Regions from separate parts of the Streptomyces sp. NPDC102462 genome, predicted to be linked through region 2. Evidence: riboswitches for the same ligand, from Rfam matches in the RefSeq annotation. Region 2 holds a riboswitch; each other region holds the start of a gene.
The links. Region 2 has a riboswitch for S-adenosylmethionine ahead of ACIRFL_RS11295 (aminotransferase class V-fold PLP-dependent enzyme). Riboswitches for the same ligand answer to the same signal wherever they lie in the genome.

Region 1 (5,089 bases), on a different contig from region 2:
GCCGGGATATGCCGTCGGTCGCCTGCGGCACCGTCGTGGCTGGTCGCGCAGTTCCCCGCGCCCCTTCGGGGCGCTGTCGAACCGCAGCGGACTTCACAGGACCTTGCTCAGGAAGTCCCTGGTCCGCTCGTGCCGGGGGTGGTCGAGCACCGCGGCGGGCGGGCCCTGTTCGACGATCCGTCCGCCGTCGATGAAGACGATCCGGTCGGCGACCTCGCGGGCGAATCCGATCTCGTGGGTGACGATGACGAGGGTGGTGCCGCTGGTCGCGAGGTCCTTGATGACGGACAGCACCTCGCCGACGAGTTCCGGGTCGAGCGCCGAGGTCGGCTCGTCGAACAGGATGATGCCGGGGCGCAGCGCGAGGGCGCGGGCGATCGCGACGCGCTGCTGCTGGCCGCCGGACAGCTGCCGCGGATAGGCGTCCGTCCGGTCGCCGAGGCCGACCCGGGTGAGCAGGTCACGGGCGAGTTCCCGGGCCGCGGGCCGGGTGAGCCGCCCGGTGGCCACGGGGGCGGCGGCCACGTTGTCGAGCGCGGTCAGGTGCGGGAACAGGTTGAAGTTCTGGAAGACGAAGCCGATCCGGCTGCGCTGGGCCAGGATCGCCCGCTCGCTCAGTTCCTTCAGCCGCTTGCCGCTGCGTCTGACCCCGATCGGTTCGCCGCCGACGCTGACGTGTCCGATCTCGGGCCGCTCCAGGTGGTTGATCACCCGCAGCAGCGTGGACTTGCCTGACCCGGACGGGCCGATGACGACGGTGACCTCGCCGGGGCGCACGGTCAGGTCGATGCCGTCGAGGACGCGATGGGCGCCGTACCACTTGTGCACGTTGTGCACCTCCAGGGCGACGGGAGCCTGCTGGGCGGGCGGGCCTGCGGTCATACGGCGGCCTCCCGGCGCAGTCGGGCGCGCAGTGCGACGAGGCCGGAGCGGGCCCGCTGCCAGGGCGTCGGCGGCAGGGTGCGGGTGGCGCCCCGGGCGAAGTACCGCTCGACGTAGAACTGGACGACGGACACGACGCTGGTGAGGATCAGGTACCAGACGGTGGCGACCAGCAGCAGCGGCACGATGTCGCCGGGGTAGGTGCTGCCCATGGTCTGCACCGAGCCGAACAGGTCGAGCAGCGACACGTAGAACACCAGGGACGTGGCCTTGATCAGGCCGATGAGCTGGTTGACGTAGTTCGGGGTGATGGACCTGAGGGCCTGCGGGAACACGATCCGGGTGAACTGGTAGCGCCTCGGCAGGCCGAGCGCTGCGGCGGCCTCGTGCTGGCCCTGGTCGACGGAGAGGATGCCGCCGCGGACCACCTCCGAGGCGTACGCCGCCTCGTTGAGGCCGAGCCCGACCACGGCGACCACCATGTCGGTGGCCAGCCGGGACTCGTCGAAGGTGACGAACGCGGGACCGAAGGGGACGCCGAGGCTCACCGTCCGGTACAGGGCCGAGAAGTTGTAGAGGAAGATCAGTACGACGATGAGCGGCACGGACCGGAACAGCCAGGTGTACGTCCAGCTGACGGCGCGCAGCACGGGGCTCCCGGAGAGCCGGCCGAGGGCCAGCAGGATGCCGCCGAGCAGGCCGAGCACGGCGCTGAGCGCGGTCACTTCGAGGGTGATGAGCAGGCCGTCGAGGATGGTGGGGCGCAGGAACCAGTAGCGGAAGCGGTCCCACTGGTAGAAGGGGTTGGTGGCCAGTCCGTGTGCGATCTGTGCCACGACCACCAGCACGACGGCCGTGACGATCCATCGGCCGGGGCGGCGCAGCGGTACGACTCGCTGGGCGGACAGGGTTTTTGACGGTGTGTCGGCTGGTGGCGGCGCGGTGAGGGACACGGCGCCGCCCGGGGATTCGGACATGGCGGGCTCCGGCGGGGTCGGGGCACCCCCGGGCCGGCGGAGCGACCCGTGTGGCCGCGGCGGCGCTGGGCCGGCCGGCGTCGAGCCGGCGGGGCCAGGGTGCGGCGCGGCGCACGGGAGGGGCACGGGGACCGGGGAGGGGCGGGCAGCGGCACACCGCTCGATCGGTGTGCGTCGGGAACGCGGGGGCCGGAGGTGGCGTCAGCCCCGGCGACGGGCAGGGCCCGAAGCGGTACACAGTGCGCTGTTCACGCGGAGCAGGTCGACCGCCCGGTCGGCGACGAGCAGACCCGCGTACGGATGTACGCGGCTTCGGGTGCGGCCGTCGGCCGTCCCGTCGGCTGCGTACAGGTCCGTCACTCGCGTCACTCGCATTTCCGGCCCCCGCGGGGCCCTCGCGCTTACCGAAGCGTCATCCGGTCCGGTCGTCACCTGGGGCACCCCACCGCGGCGCGAGGGTTGCCGGCCAGCGAGCCAGGGCTTGTCGCTGACACTCATGACCGTGCTGAGCGGTAAGTAAGGCAGTTGGGCCGACGTATGTCAACGCCCGTCCGCTGAATGGACCGGCCCCTGCCCGCTCAGCCGCGCCGGGGTCCCAGGGCGCCGGCCGCATGCCGCGCCCAGTCCAGGATCTGCACGGCCGAGCCGGCCGCCTCCAGGCCCGCGCAGCGGGCGTGATGACGGCGGGCGATGCCGTCCAGGTCGAGGTGCGCGCCGAAGGCGGGCCGCCCCGCCAGGCGCCGGGCGTGCGCCCACAGCGCCGGATGAGCGGCCACGCGGTGCACGGCGGCGGCGTCGAGGTGATGGCGGTGCACGGTGTCGAGTTGCACCAGCGCGACCCACAACTCGACGTCGGCTGCGGTGAGTTTGTCGCCGATCAGGAACTCCCGTCCGGTGAGCCGCCGTTCCAGTCCGGCCAGGGTGCCGAGCAGGACGTCGAGCGCCGCGGCCCGCTCGGTCGCGTCCGCGCCGGCCCGGCCCGCCCGCTGCGCGGCCTCCTCGATGCCCTGCGCGCACAGCCGCTCGATCTCCTCGATCCCGGCCTCGGTGCCGCACGGGTAGAGCCGGTCGCGGCCGTCGCCGAAGCAGCGGTCGAGGTCGCGCAGGATGTCGGGGGCGTGGGTGCTGACGATCCGGCCCGACCAGTCGTCGCTGAGCACCGGCGCGAGCGCCGGTCCCGGGTAGCGGTGCGCGCTCGCCTCGTAGAGCGGGCGCAGCGCCGAGTGGCCGCCGCCGGGACAGTCCGGGACGGCGTCGAGGAGGGTGACAGGACAGATGTCGTCGAGGGCGAGGAGGCTGTGGCCGACGGCTATCCGCAGGCCGTCGGGACAGGCGGTGGTGAGGTGGAGCCGGTAGCGGCGGGGCACGGCGTAGTGGCCGCTGCGCGCGTCCCGGCCGATCCTGCCCCGGAAGCGGGCGGGCCGCTGGGCGGACGGGAGGGCGGCGAGCGGCGTGCGGAACGTGGACATGCGTCTCCCCGGGTGTGGGCGCGCGGCTGTGCGCGGCCGAAGCGTCGTCGGTCGGTGGGTGCGAGGGGCCCCGGTCGGCCGGGAGCGCGGGACGGTCAGCCCGGGAGGCTGATCGCGCTGCAGACCCGCAGCAGGTCGATGTGCCGGCGGGAGGTCAGCAGGGGCAGCGACGGCGCTCGGCGGCCACGGCCGGTGCTCGTCCCACGGCGCCTCATCGTTTCCCTACCTTTTCACTAGGATTCCCTTCTGGAGTGTCGATCCGCGCCCGCGGGCACGTCAAGGGGGCGTCCACCCCTGGGACACCGCCCGCCGCGCGGCACACGGTCCTGTCCCGCCGGTTCACCCGAACGGTCCGGTCACGCTGGTCGGCCGGGCCGCCCGGTGGTGGCGTGGAGGGACGTACCGCGTCGCGAGGAGGCAGCCCCGATGAACCGTCCGTACCGTCACGCGCGTGTCCTCGCCTCGGCCCTGGCCGCCGGATCACTGCTGGCCACGGGCGCCTGCTCGGACGCCGACGGGGCCTTGGACACGGCGCCCGCCTCCCCCGCCGCCGAGCGCTCCCCGCAGGCCGCGGCCGATCCCGGCCGGTCCCCGAGCCCGTCCGCCACCCCCGCGCTCACGAGGGCGGGCGCGAAGGCCGCGCTGATCACCGCGGCCGACCTCGAGGACGACTGGACGCAGGCGAACGACGCCGCCTCCTGGCGGGACAGACTGCTGATGGGCAAGGTCGACGTCGCCGCGTTCCTCAAGGGCAAGGCCGCCGCGGCCGACTGCCAGCGGCTCCTTGACGGCCTGTACTCCGACAGCCTGCTGGGCCGTGCGCCCGGCGCCTCGGCGCTCACCGGGTTCACCGATCCGCGGGCCCGGCTGCTGTACCAGGTCGGCGACTACGGCGAGGCTTCGGTGAAGAAGTCCCTGGACTGGTTCCGGAGCCTGCCGCGCAAGTGCGGCCAGTTCACCGTGACCGGCTCCGACGGCGGCAAGCGGACCGTCCAGGTGGTGTCGGCCACGCTGCCCCCCGCCGGCGACGACCGGGCGGGGGTCACCGTGACGGTGAAGGGCACCGCCAACGGGCAGCCGGTCACCCTCACCACGGACGTCGCCGCGCTCCGGGTGGTCGCCTCCGGGGCCACCGTCATCAACGGCGGCCTCTCGGGCGCCGATCGCACCAGCACCGAGGCGGCCGTGCGGGCGGGTGCGCAGCGGCTGAAGGACGTCCTCGCCGGAAAGACCCCGGCGCCCCACCCCAGCGAGTTCGACTGACGGCGCGCTGCGCGCGGGTGCGTGGGGCCCGTCGGGCGGGACCGGCTCGCCGCACGCTCGTGGTCAATGCGCCCGGCGCCCCTCGGAGCGCAGCCGCTCCCGCCATTCCTCCGGGCTGCGGCTGACCGGCTGCGTCGTGGCGATGAAGTCCTCCAGTACCGCCAGAAAACGGTGCGGATCGGCGCGGAACGGAAAGTGTCCCGAGCCCTCGAAGATCTCCAGACGGCTGCCGGGCATCGCCGCGTGCGCCACGCCGGCTTGCCCGGCGGGCACCACCTGGTCGCGTGAGCCCCAGACCAGCAGGGTCGGCATGCCGGCGGTGAGGTAGCAGCGGTCCAGCATGGACACCACCTGACCACGCCAGTCCACCACCGCGCGCAGCGTGCGGATGAACGCGTCACGGGAGGCCGAGTCGGGCAGCGCGTCCACCACGCGCAGCAGATCCGGCGCGTCCACGCCGAGCCCGGTGTCGAGCAGGCGCAGCAGCCGGACCACGAC
Region 2 (5,089 bases):
GCGGTCACGAAGCGGTCGACGTGTTCGTCGGGGGTGCCCGCGCCGAAGCTGACGCGGATCGCGTTGAGGGACTTCTCGCCGGGCGCGGCCTCCGGGGCGCCGCACTCGCCCTGGGACTGCGGGTCGCCGCCCAGGAGGGTGCGGACGAGGGGGTGGGCGCAGAAGAGCCCATCGCGGACGCCGATGCCGTACTCGGCGGAGAGCGCCGCCGCGAAGTGGGAGCTGTTCCAGCCCTCGACCACGAAGGAGAGCACGCCCACCCGGGGGGCGTCGTCGCCGAAGAGGGACAGGACGCGCACCTCGGGGACCTCGGCCAGGCCCGCGCGGACCTTCTCGATCAGGTGCCGCTCGCGGGCGACCAGGGTGTCGAAGCCGGCCTCCGTGAGGGCCTTGCAGGCGGAGGCGACGGCGTAGGCGCCGATCACGTTCGGCGAGCCGGCCTCATGACGGGCAGCCGTCTCGTGCCACTCCACGGCCACGCCCCCGTCCGCCCGCCGGGTGACCGTACGGCTCGCCCCGCCGCCCGCGAGGTACGGCTCGGCCGCACGCAGCCAGTCGGCGCGTCCGGCGAGCACGCCGGTCCCGAACGGCGCGTACAGCTTGTGCCCGGAGAAGGCGACCCAGTCGACGTCGAGGTCCCGCACCGACACCGGGTGGTGCGGGGCGAGCTGGGCGGCGTCGAGGACGATCCGGGCGCCGTGCGCATGCGCGGCGGCGGCCAGCTCGCGCACCGGCCACAGCTCCCCGGTGACGTTGGAGGCGCCGGTGACACAGACCAGGGCCGGACCGTGCCCGTCACGGCCGGCCAGCGCCGCCTCAAGGGTCGCGACGGCCTGCGCCGGGGTGCGCGGTGCGTCGAGATAGCTGACCTCGGCGTCCTTCCAGGGCAGCAGCGAGGCGTGGTGCTCGGTCTCGAAGACGAAGACCTGACAGCCGGCCGGGAGCACGGCCGCCAGCAGGTTGAGCGAGTCGGTGGTGGAGCGGGTGAAGATCAGCTGGTCGTCGGGGCGGCAGTCCAGGAACTCGGCGACGGTCGCGCGGGCGTTCTCGAACAGGTCGGTGGACAGCTGCGAGAGGTAGCCGGCGCCGCGGTGCACGCTGCCGTAGTAGGGCGCGTAGGCGGCCACGTCGTCCCAGACGCGCTGGAGGGCGGGGGCGCTGGCCGCGTAGTCGAGCGCGGCGTAGGTGACCTCGCCGCCGGTGACGAGCGGCACGGTGACATCACGGCCGAGGACGGGCAGCGGGGCGCGGACGGACTGGTCGGAGGCAGCGGTGGAGACGGACATGGCACAACTCCCGTGAAAGCAGGCGGAATTCACCACGCGAGGGCACACCTGCGGCATCGGGCAGGGCTCGGCGTGGGGAGGAAGAAAGGGGTATGCGGAGGCGGGGCTCTGCGGCCCTATCGCATTCGCTTGCTCACGAGAGGCTCCCTCGACGACCAGGACCCCTGGGCTTGTCACTCAGCAGAGTGCGAGGGGTCCGCGCTTGCCGCAGACCTCGCTGCCTACGGCCTGGTCTTCACCCGGGGCACCCCGCCACGGACGGAGGGTTGCCGGACAGTCGGCCGGGGCCGAATGACTGTCGCTCATGACCTGACGGATATCCTGCCACACGATCATCGATGCGCAAGGCGCGGTCCGGATCCTGGACCGCGCCCTGCGTCACATCGCCGTACGGGGCCTCACGCGTGGCTGGCGGCGGCCCAGCGTGCGAGCGTTCGGCGGGCCGCGCCGGAGTCGATCGACTCGGCGGCCTTCGCCATGCCGTCCCGGATCTGGTCGGCCAGCGGCCCGCTCCCCGGCTCCAGGGCGACCAGGGCCGCCGCCGAGTTCAGCAGCACCGCGTCCCGCACCGGGCCCGTCTCGCCGTCCAGCAGCCGCCTGGCCACCCCGGCGTTGTAGGCGGGGTCGGCGCCGCGCAGCGCCGACACGGGGACCAGGTCGAGGCCGACCTCGCGCGGGTCGAAGACGTCCTCGGTGACCTTGCCGTCGCGCACCACCCAGACCCGGGAGGTGGCGGTGGTCGTCAGCTCGTCCAGGCCGTCGTCCCCGCGGAAGACCAGCGCGGAGGAGCCGCGTTCGGCCAGCACCCCGGCGATGAGCCCCGCCATCCGGGTGTCGAAGCAGCCGATCGCGGAGGCGGTGACCCGGGCCGGGTTGGTGAGCGGCCCGAGGAGGTTGAACGAGGTCGGAATCCCGAGGTCCCGGCGGACGGCGCCGACGAACCGCATCGAGGGGTGGAAGGTGGCCGCGAAGCAGAAGGTGATTCCGGCCTCCTCGACCACCCGCGCGACCCGTTCCGGCGTCAGATCCAGGTTGATGCCGAGCTGTTCCAGCACATCGGAGGATCCGCTCGCCGAGGAGGAGGCCCGGTTGCCGTGCTTGACGACCTTCGCGCCGGCCCCGGCGAGCACGATGGCGGACATCGTGGAGATGTTGACCGTCTTGGCCCGGTCGCCGCCCGTACCGACGATGTCGACGGCCGGACCGGGGATGTGCAGCGGCTTGGCGTGCTGGTACATCGCCTCGACCAGGCCGGTGATCTCCTCGACCGTCTCGCCCTTGGCCCGCAGCGCCACCAGGAAGCCGGCGACCTGGGCGTCCGCGGCCTCGCCGGACATGATGCGGTCCATGGCCCAGGCCGTGTCACCGGCGCTCAGGTCCTGGCCGCCGAGCAGCGCGCTCAGCAGGTCGGGCCAGGAACGGCCCGCCGCGGTGTCGCCTCCAGCGGGGGTCACAGCGCTCATCAGCCGCTCCGGTCGTCGGTCGTCGGTCGTCGTCAATTTCGGATCGGCTCCACCCTATCCATCCGGCGGATGCACGAGGGGCCCCGTCCGAACACCGGACGGGGCCCCTCGCGCGTGGCGTGGCGTGCGCAGCGATCAGTGGTGGCCGTGGCCGCTCGTGATCTCCTTGTACTCCTCGACGGTGGGCTTCGGGATCTGGGCGTCCTCGCCGTAGTAGGCGTCGCTGAGCTTGGCGCGCAGCTTCTCGGACCCCTTCACCTTCCGCTCGACACCGTTCTCGTCGACCGTCGGGCCGACCTGGGCCGGCTCGTACTGGTGGTGGGCCGTGAGGGTGTGCAGCTGCTCCTGGCTGAGCGGCTCATGGACCTCGATGAACTCACCGTGCGGCAGACGCTTGATGATGCCGGTCTCGCGGCCGTGCAGCACCTTCTCGCGGTCCCGGCGCTGCAGGCCGAGGCAGATCCGCTTGGTGGCGATGAACGCGATGACCGGTCCGACGAAGAAGAAGATCCGGACGAACCAGGTGACGGCGTTGATCGACAGGTGCAGGTGTGTGGCCCACAGGTCGTTGCCGCCGCCGACCAGGGTGATCATGTAGACGGTGATCCAGGCGACACCGAACGCGGTCCGGGTGGGGGCGTTGCGCGGGCGGTCCAGGATGTGGTGCTCGCGCTTGTCGCCGGTGATCCAGGACTCGATGAACGGGTAGACCGCGATCGCCGCCAGGACCAGCGGGAAGACGACCAGCGGGATGAAGACGCCCAGGACGAGCGTGTGACCCCAGAGGTTGATCTCCCAGCCCGGCATGAAGCGGATCAGACCCTCGGCGAAGCCCATGTACCAGTCGGGCTGGGCGCCGGTGGACACCTGGTCCGCGCGGTAGGGGCCGATGGCCCAGATCGGGTTGATCTGCGCGACGGCCGCGATGGCCGCGATGACACCGAAGACCAGGAAGAAGAAGCCTCCGGCCTTGGCCATGTAGACCGGCAGCAGCGGCATGCCGACGACGTTCTTCTCGGACTTCCCGGGGCCCGCGAACTGCGTGTGCTTGTGGTAGAAGACCAGGATCAGGTGGCCCACCACCAGGCCGAGCATGATGCCCGGCAGCAGCAGGATGTGGACCGAGTAGAACCGGGCCACGAAGTCATGGCCGGGGAACTCGCCGCCGAAGAGGAAGAACGACAGGTACGTGCCGACGATCGGCACGGACAGGATCGCGCCCTCCATGAAGCGGACACCGGTGCCGGAGAGCAGGTCGTCCGGGAGCGAGTAACCGGTGAAACCGGTGAACATGCCGAGGACGAACAGCAGGAAGCCGAACAGCCAGTTGATCTCACGCGGCTTGCGGAACGCGCCGGTGAAGAACACGCGCATCATGTGCACGAACATGCCGGCGAGGAAGATCAGCGCGGCCCAGTGGTGGATCTGCCGGACCAGCAGACCACCGCGCACGTCGAAGGAGATGTGCAGGGTCGAGCTGAACGCCTCGGACATCAGCTGCCCCTGCAGCGGGACGTACGAGCCGTGGTACTCCACCTCGTTCATCGACGGGTGGAAGAACAGCGTCAGATACACACCCGTGAGGATGATGATGATGAAGCTGTACAGGCAGACCTCGCCCAACATGAACGACCAGTGGTCGGGGAAGATCTTGCGCATGTTGGCCTTGGCCAGGGAGTAGATCCCCAGCCGGCCGTCGGCCCAGTCGGCGACGCGTTCGCCGGCCGGTGCCTTCCCGCGAGAGCGGGACTCTTGGTTCGATGCAGTGCTCATCCGCGCTCCCAGAAAGCAGGACCGACGGGCTCCGCGAAGTCGCCGAGCGCCTGGAGGTAACCCTCGTCGCTCACGCCGATGCGCAGCTGCGGCAGGGCGTGACCGGCGGGGCCGAAGATCACTCGGGCACCGTCGGAGAGGTCGAAGGTGGACTGATGGCACGGGCAGAGCACGTGGTGCGTCTGCTGCTCGTACAGCGAGATCGGGCAGCCGACGTGGGTGCAGATCTTCGAGTAGGCCACGATGCCCTCGTGCGACCACTCGAGCTCGCGCTTGTCCTTGATGTTGTCCGGCTGGATCCGGACGATCATCAGGGCGGCCTTGGCGATCTCGTTCTGGAAGTTCTCGTCGTGCTCCTCCAGGCCCTCGGGCTTGGCGAAGGTCAACGAGCCCACGGCGACGTCAGAGGGGCGCAGCGGCTCGTTGGTGTTCATGTTGACGAGCAGCGTGCCGTTCTTCCACATCGTGTGGCGCAGCTTGCTCTCGGGCAGCGGCCCGAGATCGCGCAGCAGCACGACACCGGAGAGCGGCACCAGGGTGAGCGCGCCGAACATCGTGTTGCGGATC
Region 3 (5,089 bases), on a different contig from region 2:
CCTGCCCGCCTTCGCGGCCGTCGACAAGCTACGCTCCGACGGCGTGCCCGGCCTGCTGGTGTGCAGCGGCAGCAGCGAGGTGACCGAACTGGCCGAGCGCGCCGACCTGGTCGTGGACGGTCCGGCCGGGGTGGTGCGGCTGCTGCGGACGCTCGCCGGTCAGCTGGACCGGTCGGCCTGAAGGGCGTGCAGCTGGTCCAGGAACCACTGGGCCGGCGGCAGCGCGGTGGCCGCGGCGGCCAGCCGTTTGGTCCGTTCAGCCCGCTCGTCGTCCGGCAGGGTGAGCGCCCGGTGCAGGGCGTCCGCCGTGCCCCCGATGTCGTACGGGTTGACGGTGATCGCGTCCTCGCCCAGCTCCTCGTACGCCCCCGCCTCCCGGGACAGCACCAGCGCGCAGCCCTGGTCGGAGACGACCGGCACCTCCTTGGCGACCAGGTTCATGCCGTCCCTGATGGGGTTCACCAGGGCCACGTCGGCCAGCCGGTAGGCGGCCAGCGAGCGCGCGAAGTCGTCCTCGACGTGCAGCAGCACCGGCGTCCAGCCCGGCGTCCCGTACCGCGCGTTGATCTCCTCCGCGACGCGCCGCACCTCGGCGGTGTAGTCCCGGTACACGGCCAGGTCCTGGCGCGAGGGGTAGGCGAAGGCGATGTGCACGACCCGCTCGCGCCACTCGGGGCGGTCCGTCAGCAGCTGCCGGTACGCCAGCAGCCCGCGCACGATGTTCTTGGACAGCTCGGTGCGGTCCACCCGCACGATCGCCTTGCGGTCCGCGCCGATCTCCGCGCGCAGCGCCGTCATCCGCTCGGCCACGTCCGGCTCGTGCGCACGCGCGCGCAGGAAGTCCGCGTCGGCGCCCAGACCGTGCACGCCGATGCGGGTGCCGGAGGGGATGCCGGGCCCGAGGACCAGGTGGCAGCAGTCGGTGAAGGCGTCCGCCCAGCGCCGGGTGAGGAACGCGGCGCGGTCCGCGCCCAGGATGCCGCCGAGCAGTTCGGCCGCGATGTCGTCGGGCAGCAGCCGGAAGTAGTCCGGCGGCGCCCAGGGGGTGTGCGAGAAGTGGCCGATGCGCAGGTCGGGGCGGAGCTGCCGGAGCATCCGGGGGGCCAGCGCCAGGTGGTAGTCCTGTACGACGACCGCCGCGGCCTCCGCCGCCTCCTCGGCCAGCGCCTCGGCGAACGCCCGGTTGTAGGTCTGGTACGACGCCCACTGCCGCCGGAACTCCGCGCCGAAGACCGGCTCAAGCGGGGTCTGGTAGAGCATGTGGTGCACGAACCACAGCACCGAGTTGGCGATGCCGTTGTAGGCGTCGGCGTACACGTCGGCCGGAATGTCCAGCATCCGCACGCCGGGCTCGCCGACCCCGCGGCGCACCGCCTCGCGGTCGCCGTCGGACAGTGCCGAGCACACCCACAGGGCGTCCGCGTCGGGGCCGATCGCCGAGAGCCCCGAGACCAGCCCGCCGCCGCCTCGCCGGGCGGCCAGCGAGCCGTCCTCCCGGACGGAGTACGAGACCGGGCCGCGGTTGGACGCGACCAGCACTTGGGCAGCACCGTACGTGGAAGCCATACGCCTCAACCTAGCCCGCCCCACAAACACTCAAACGTACGGTCCGCTCCCGTGTGGGCCGGGCACGGCCGGCGTCGGCTTCAGGCCACTCGGCGGGTGGTGTACTCCGTGATCTGGACCATGGGTGGGCGTTCCTCGGTGTCCACCGGGTAGGTGTGTGGTTCGAAGCCGTGTTCGCCGCGTTCGAACTGGGTGAGGGACGGGCGTACGAGGTGCCCGCGGGCCAGCCGCAGCTGCGCGGTGCGGTAGATCGCGGCGGCCATCCGGCCCAGCGCCTGCCCGTCCTGGTGCCGGTGCCTGCGCACACCGACGTCGACCTGGGCGAGGGCGTCAAGGCCCACCAGGTGCAGGGCGTCGACCAGCATGCCCAGTTCGACGCCGTACCCGACGGGGAACGGCAGCCGCTCCAGCAGTGAGCGGCGGGCCGCGTACTCGCCGCCGAGCGGCTGCACGAAACCGGCCAGCTGCGGCCAGTGCAGATTGAGCAGCGGTCGCGCCATCAGCTCGGTGACCCGGCCGCCCTGGCCCGCCGCGCCGGCCAGCGGGCGGTCGTACATGGCCTTGACCAGGTCGACGTCCGGTTCGGTGAGCAGCGGGCCGACGATCCCGGTGACGAAGTCGGAGGAGAACTCCCGCAGGTCCGCGTCGACGAAGCAGACGATGTCCCCGCCGGTGACGAGCAGCGAGCGCCACAGGACCTCGCCCTTGCCGGGCGCGGCGGGCAGCCGCGGCAGGATGGCGTCGCGGTGCACCACCTGGGCGCCCGCGGCGGCGGCCACCTCGGAGGTGCGGTCGGTGGACCCCGAGTCGACCACGACGATCTCGTCGACCAGCGGAGCCCGCCGCATGAGGTCGCGCCGGATGACGGCGACGATGTCGCCGACCGTCTCCTCCTCGTTGAGCGCGGGCAGCACGACGGAGACCGACTGGCCCGTACGCTGTTTCGCGGCGAGGATCTTGTGCAGTGGCCGGTCGGTCACGGACCAGGAGCGGGTGGCCAGCCAGCGCTCGACTTCTTCCAGCACAGTCAGCTGCTCCTCACTGTCGTGATCACACCGGGTGCATGTGTGATCCATCTCGCGGTTCGGACGACTATCTCAACTGTCCTGGCCGTCGGTTACAGTCTTGAACAACGCGGATGACCATCGCATGTCGGGGGTCGTCGGCGTTCACAACCGCATACAGCTCATCCAGAGGGGCAGAGGGACACGGCCCGATGAAGCCCCGGCAACCCTCCAGCCGGTTCTCGTACTGATCGCTGCGCAAGCCGATCGTTTCCGCGAGGCTCCCGGCTAGGGAAGGTGCCAAATCCGTCTCACGGCGAGATGCGTCGTGAGGAAGATGAGGAGAAAGGGCCTCGCCTCACATGGCTGTGCAGACCGTTGCAAGCACCACGAACCAGTCGGTGGACCTCGGTCCCGCCGCGGCCCTGAGCTGCCGCGAGTGCGGCCACCGGGTGCCGCTCGGCCCGGTGTTCGCCTGCGAGGAGTGTTTCGGCCCGCTGGAGATCGCTTACGACTTCTCGGCGTACGACACCGAGGAGCTGCGCCGGACGATCGAGGCGGGTCCCGCGAACATCTGGCGCTATGCGCCGCTGCTGCCCGTCCCCGCGGACGTGGCCGAAAAGCCCAATCTGAACCCTGGCTGGACCAAGCTGGTCCAGGCCGACAACCTGGCCCGTGAACTCGGCGTCACCGGCGGCCTGTACGTGAAGGACGACTCCGGCAACCCGACGCACTCCTTCAAGGACCGGGTGGTCGCCCAGGCGCTGGAGGCGGCGCGCGCCTTCGGCTTCACGACCCTGTCCTGCTCCTCGACCGGCAACCTCGCCGGGGCCGTCGGCGCCGCGGCGGCCCGGGCCGGCCTGCGCTCCTGTGTGTTCATCCCGTACGACCTGGAGCAGGGCAAGGTCGTCATGGCCGCGATCTACGGCGGTGAGCTGGTCGGCATCGAGGGCAACTACGACGACGTGAACCGCTTCTGCTCCGAGCTGATCGGCGACCCGGCGGGTGAGGGCTGGGGCTTCGTCAACGTCAACCTGCGCCCGTACTACGCGGAGGGCTCCAAGACCCTGGCGTACGAGATCTGTGAGCAGCTCGGCTGGCGGCTGCCCGACCAGATCGTCGTGCCGATCGCCTCCGGCTCCCAGCTCACCAAGATCGACAAGGGGCTGCGGGAGCTGATCGCGCTGGGCCTGGTCGAGGACCGGCCGTACAAGATCTTCGGCGCGCAGGCCGAGGGCTGCTCGCCGGTGTCCACGGCGTTCAAGGCAGGACATGACGTGGTCCGCCCGCAGAAGCCGAACACGATCGCCAAGTCCCTGGCGATCGGCAACCCGGCCGACGGGCCGTACGTGCTGGACATCGCGCGCCGCACGGGCGGTGCGGTGGAGGACGTGACGGACGACCAGGTCGTCGACGCGATCAAGCTGCTGGCGCGCACCGAGGGTGTCTTCGCGGAGACGGCCGGCGGTGTCACCGTGGGCGTGACGAAGAAGCTCCTCGACGAGGGCGTCCTCGACCCGGCGCTCACCACGGTCGTCCTCAACACCGGCGACGGCCTCAAGACCCTCGACGCGGTGGCCGGCACCGGCCTGACCGCCACCATCCGCCCGAACCTGGACTCCTTCCGAGAGGCTGGCCTCGCATGAGCGTGACCGTTCGCATCCCGACCATCCTGCGTACCTACACGGGCGGCCTGTCCGAGGTGAGCGCCGAGGGCGCGAACCTCGCAGAGGTGATCGCCGACCTGGAGAAGAACCACACCGGCATCTCCGCTCGCGTCCTGGACGACCAGGGCAAGCTGCGCCGCTTCGTGAACGTGTACGTCAACGACGACGACGTCCGCTTCGAGCAGGGCCTGCAGACGGCGACGCCGGACGGTGCGGGCGTGTCCATCATCCCCGCCGTGGCCGGCGGCTGACGGTCCCTCACTTTCGGTGACTTCGGTTACCGACTGTTCGTCCGATGGCCCCCTCCGTGAGAGAAGCGGAGGGGGCCATTCAGTGGGGTTGAGCGCGGTAGAGTTGGGGAACGCGTTCCCGGCCCCCGGGTCGGAAGCCCCGGATTCAATCCGCGCAGCCGCCAAGAAGTCGCCAAAGTCCATGCGTTCTTCGCGGCTTTTATTCCTTTTATAGGGCCCGACTTGCCCTGAATTCTGCCGAATTCTCGGCAGATTCCCGACCGGGTGCGTCCAGATTTCTCGTCCGATTGACCTGTTGCAGACGGCAGTTGGACAGATACATTCAGCCGCGGTCGACGCGTTCCGGCGCACGCCCCCAACCTTGGGGGGTGAGGTCTGACCCGGGTCCGCGAAGTGTGGATCTGTGCAAGGGCCAGTAATAGGGGAGTTAGGCATGGCTCAGGGCACCGTCAAGTGGTTCAACGCGGAGAAGGGGTACGGCTTCATCGCGGTCGACGGTGGTGCGGACGTCTTCGTCCACTACAGCGCGATTCAGATGGACGGCTACCGCACCCTGGAAGAGGGCCAGCGGGTCGAGTTCGAGATCTCGCAGGGTCAGAAG

Region 1: it holds a riboswitch for S-adenosylmethionine, as region 2 does, so the genes downstream of both, ACIRFL_RS19515 (amino acid ABC transporter permease) here and ACIRFL_RS11295 (aminotransferase class V-fold PLP-dependent enzyme) in region 2, are expected to answer to the same signal.
Region 3: it holds a riboswitch for S-adenosylmethionine, as region 2 does, so the genes downstream of both, thrC (threonine synthase) here and ACIRFL_RS11295 (aminotransferase class V-fold PLP-dependent enzyme) in region 2, are expected to answer to the same signal.

Annotation. Positions count from the first base shown of each region.
Region 1 covers NZ_JBIWKB010000020.1:140,215-145,303, reverse strand. Annotated here, with positions in the region: gene ACIRFL_RS19520 (amino acid ABC transporter ATP-binding protein) at 94-882, opposite strand; gene ACIRFL_RS19515 (amino acid ABC transporter permease) at 879-1,859, opposite strand; SAM riboswitch class IV at 2,252-2,361, opposite strand; gene ACIRFL_RS19510 (glutathione S-transferase C-terminal domain-containing protein) at 2,438-3,328, opposite strand; gene ACIRFL_RS19505 (putative leader peptide) at 3,424-3,543, opposite strand; gene ACIRFL_RS19500 (hypothetical protein) at 3,755-4,591, shown strand; gene ACIRFL_RS19495 (alpha/beta fold hydrolase) at 4,655-5,089, opposite strand, start outside.
Region 2 covers NZ_JBIWKB010000009.1:213,260-218,348, forward strand. Annotated here, with positions in the region: gene ACIRFL_RS11295 (aminotransferase class V-fold PLP-dependent enzyme) at 1-1,286, opposite strand, end outside; SAM riboswitch class IV at 1,480-1,596, opposite strand; gene trpD (anthranilate phosphoribosyltransferase) at 1,685-2,749, opposite strand; gene ACIRFL_RS11305 (cytochrome bc complex cytochrome b subunit) at 2,885-4,522, opposite strand; gene ACIRFL_RS11310 (Rieske 2Fe-2S domain-containing protein) at 4,519-5,089, opposite strand, start outside.
Region 3 covers NZ_JBIWKB010000041.1:43,517-48,605, forward strand. Annotated here, with positions in the region: gene otsB (trehalose-phosphatase) at 1-181, shown strand, start outside; gene ACIRFL_RS29645 (trehalose-6-phosphate synthase) at 160-1,566, opposite strand; gene ACIRFL_RS29650 (glucosyl-3-phosphoglycerate synthase) at 1,647-2,591, opposite strand; SAM riboswitch class I at 2,750-2,914, shown strand; gene thrC (threonine synthase) at 2,933-4,216, shown strand; gene ACIRFL_RS29660 (MoaD/ThiS family protein) at 4,213-4,488, shown strand; gene ACIRFL_RS29665 (cold-shock protein) at 4,922-5,089, shown strand, end outside.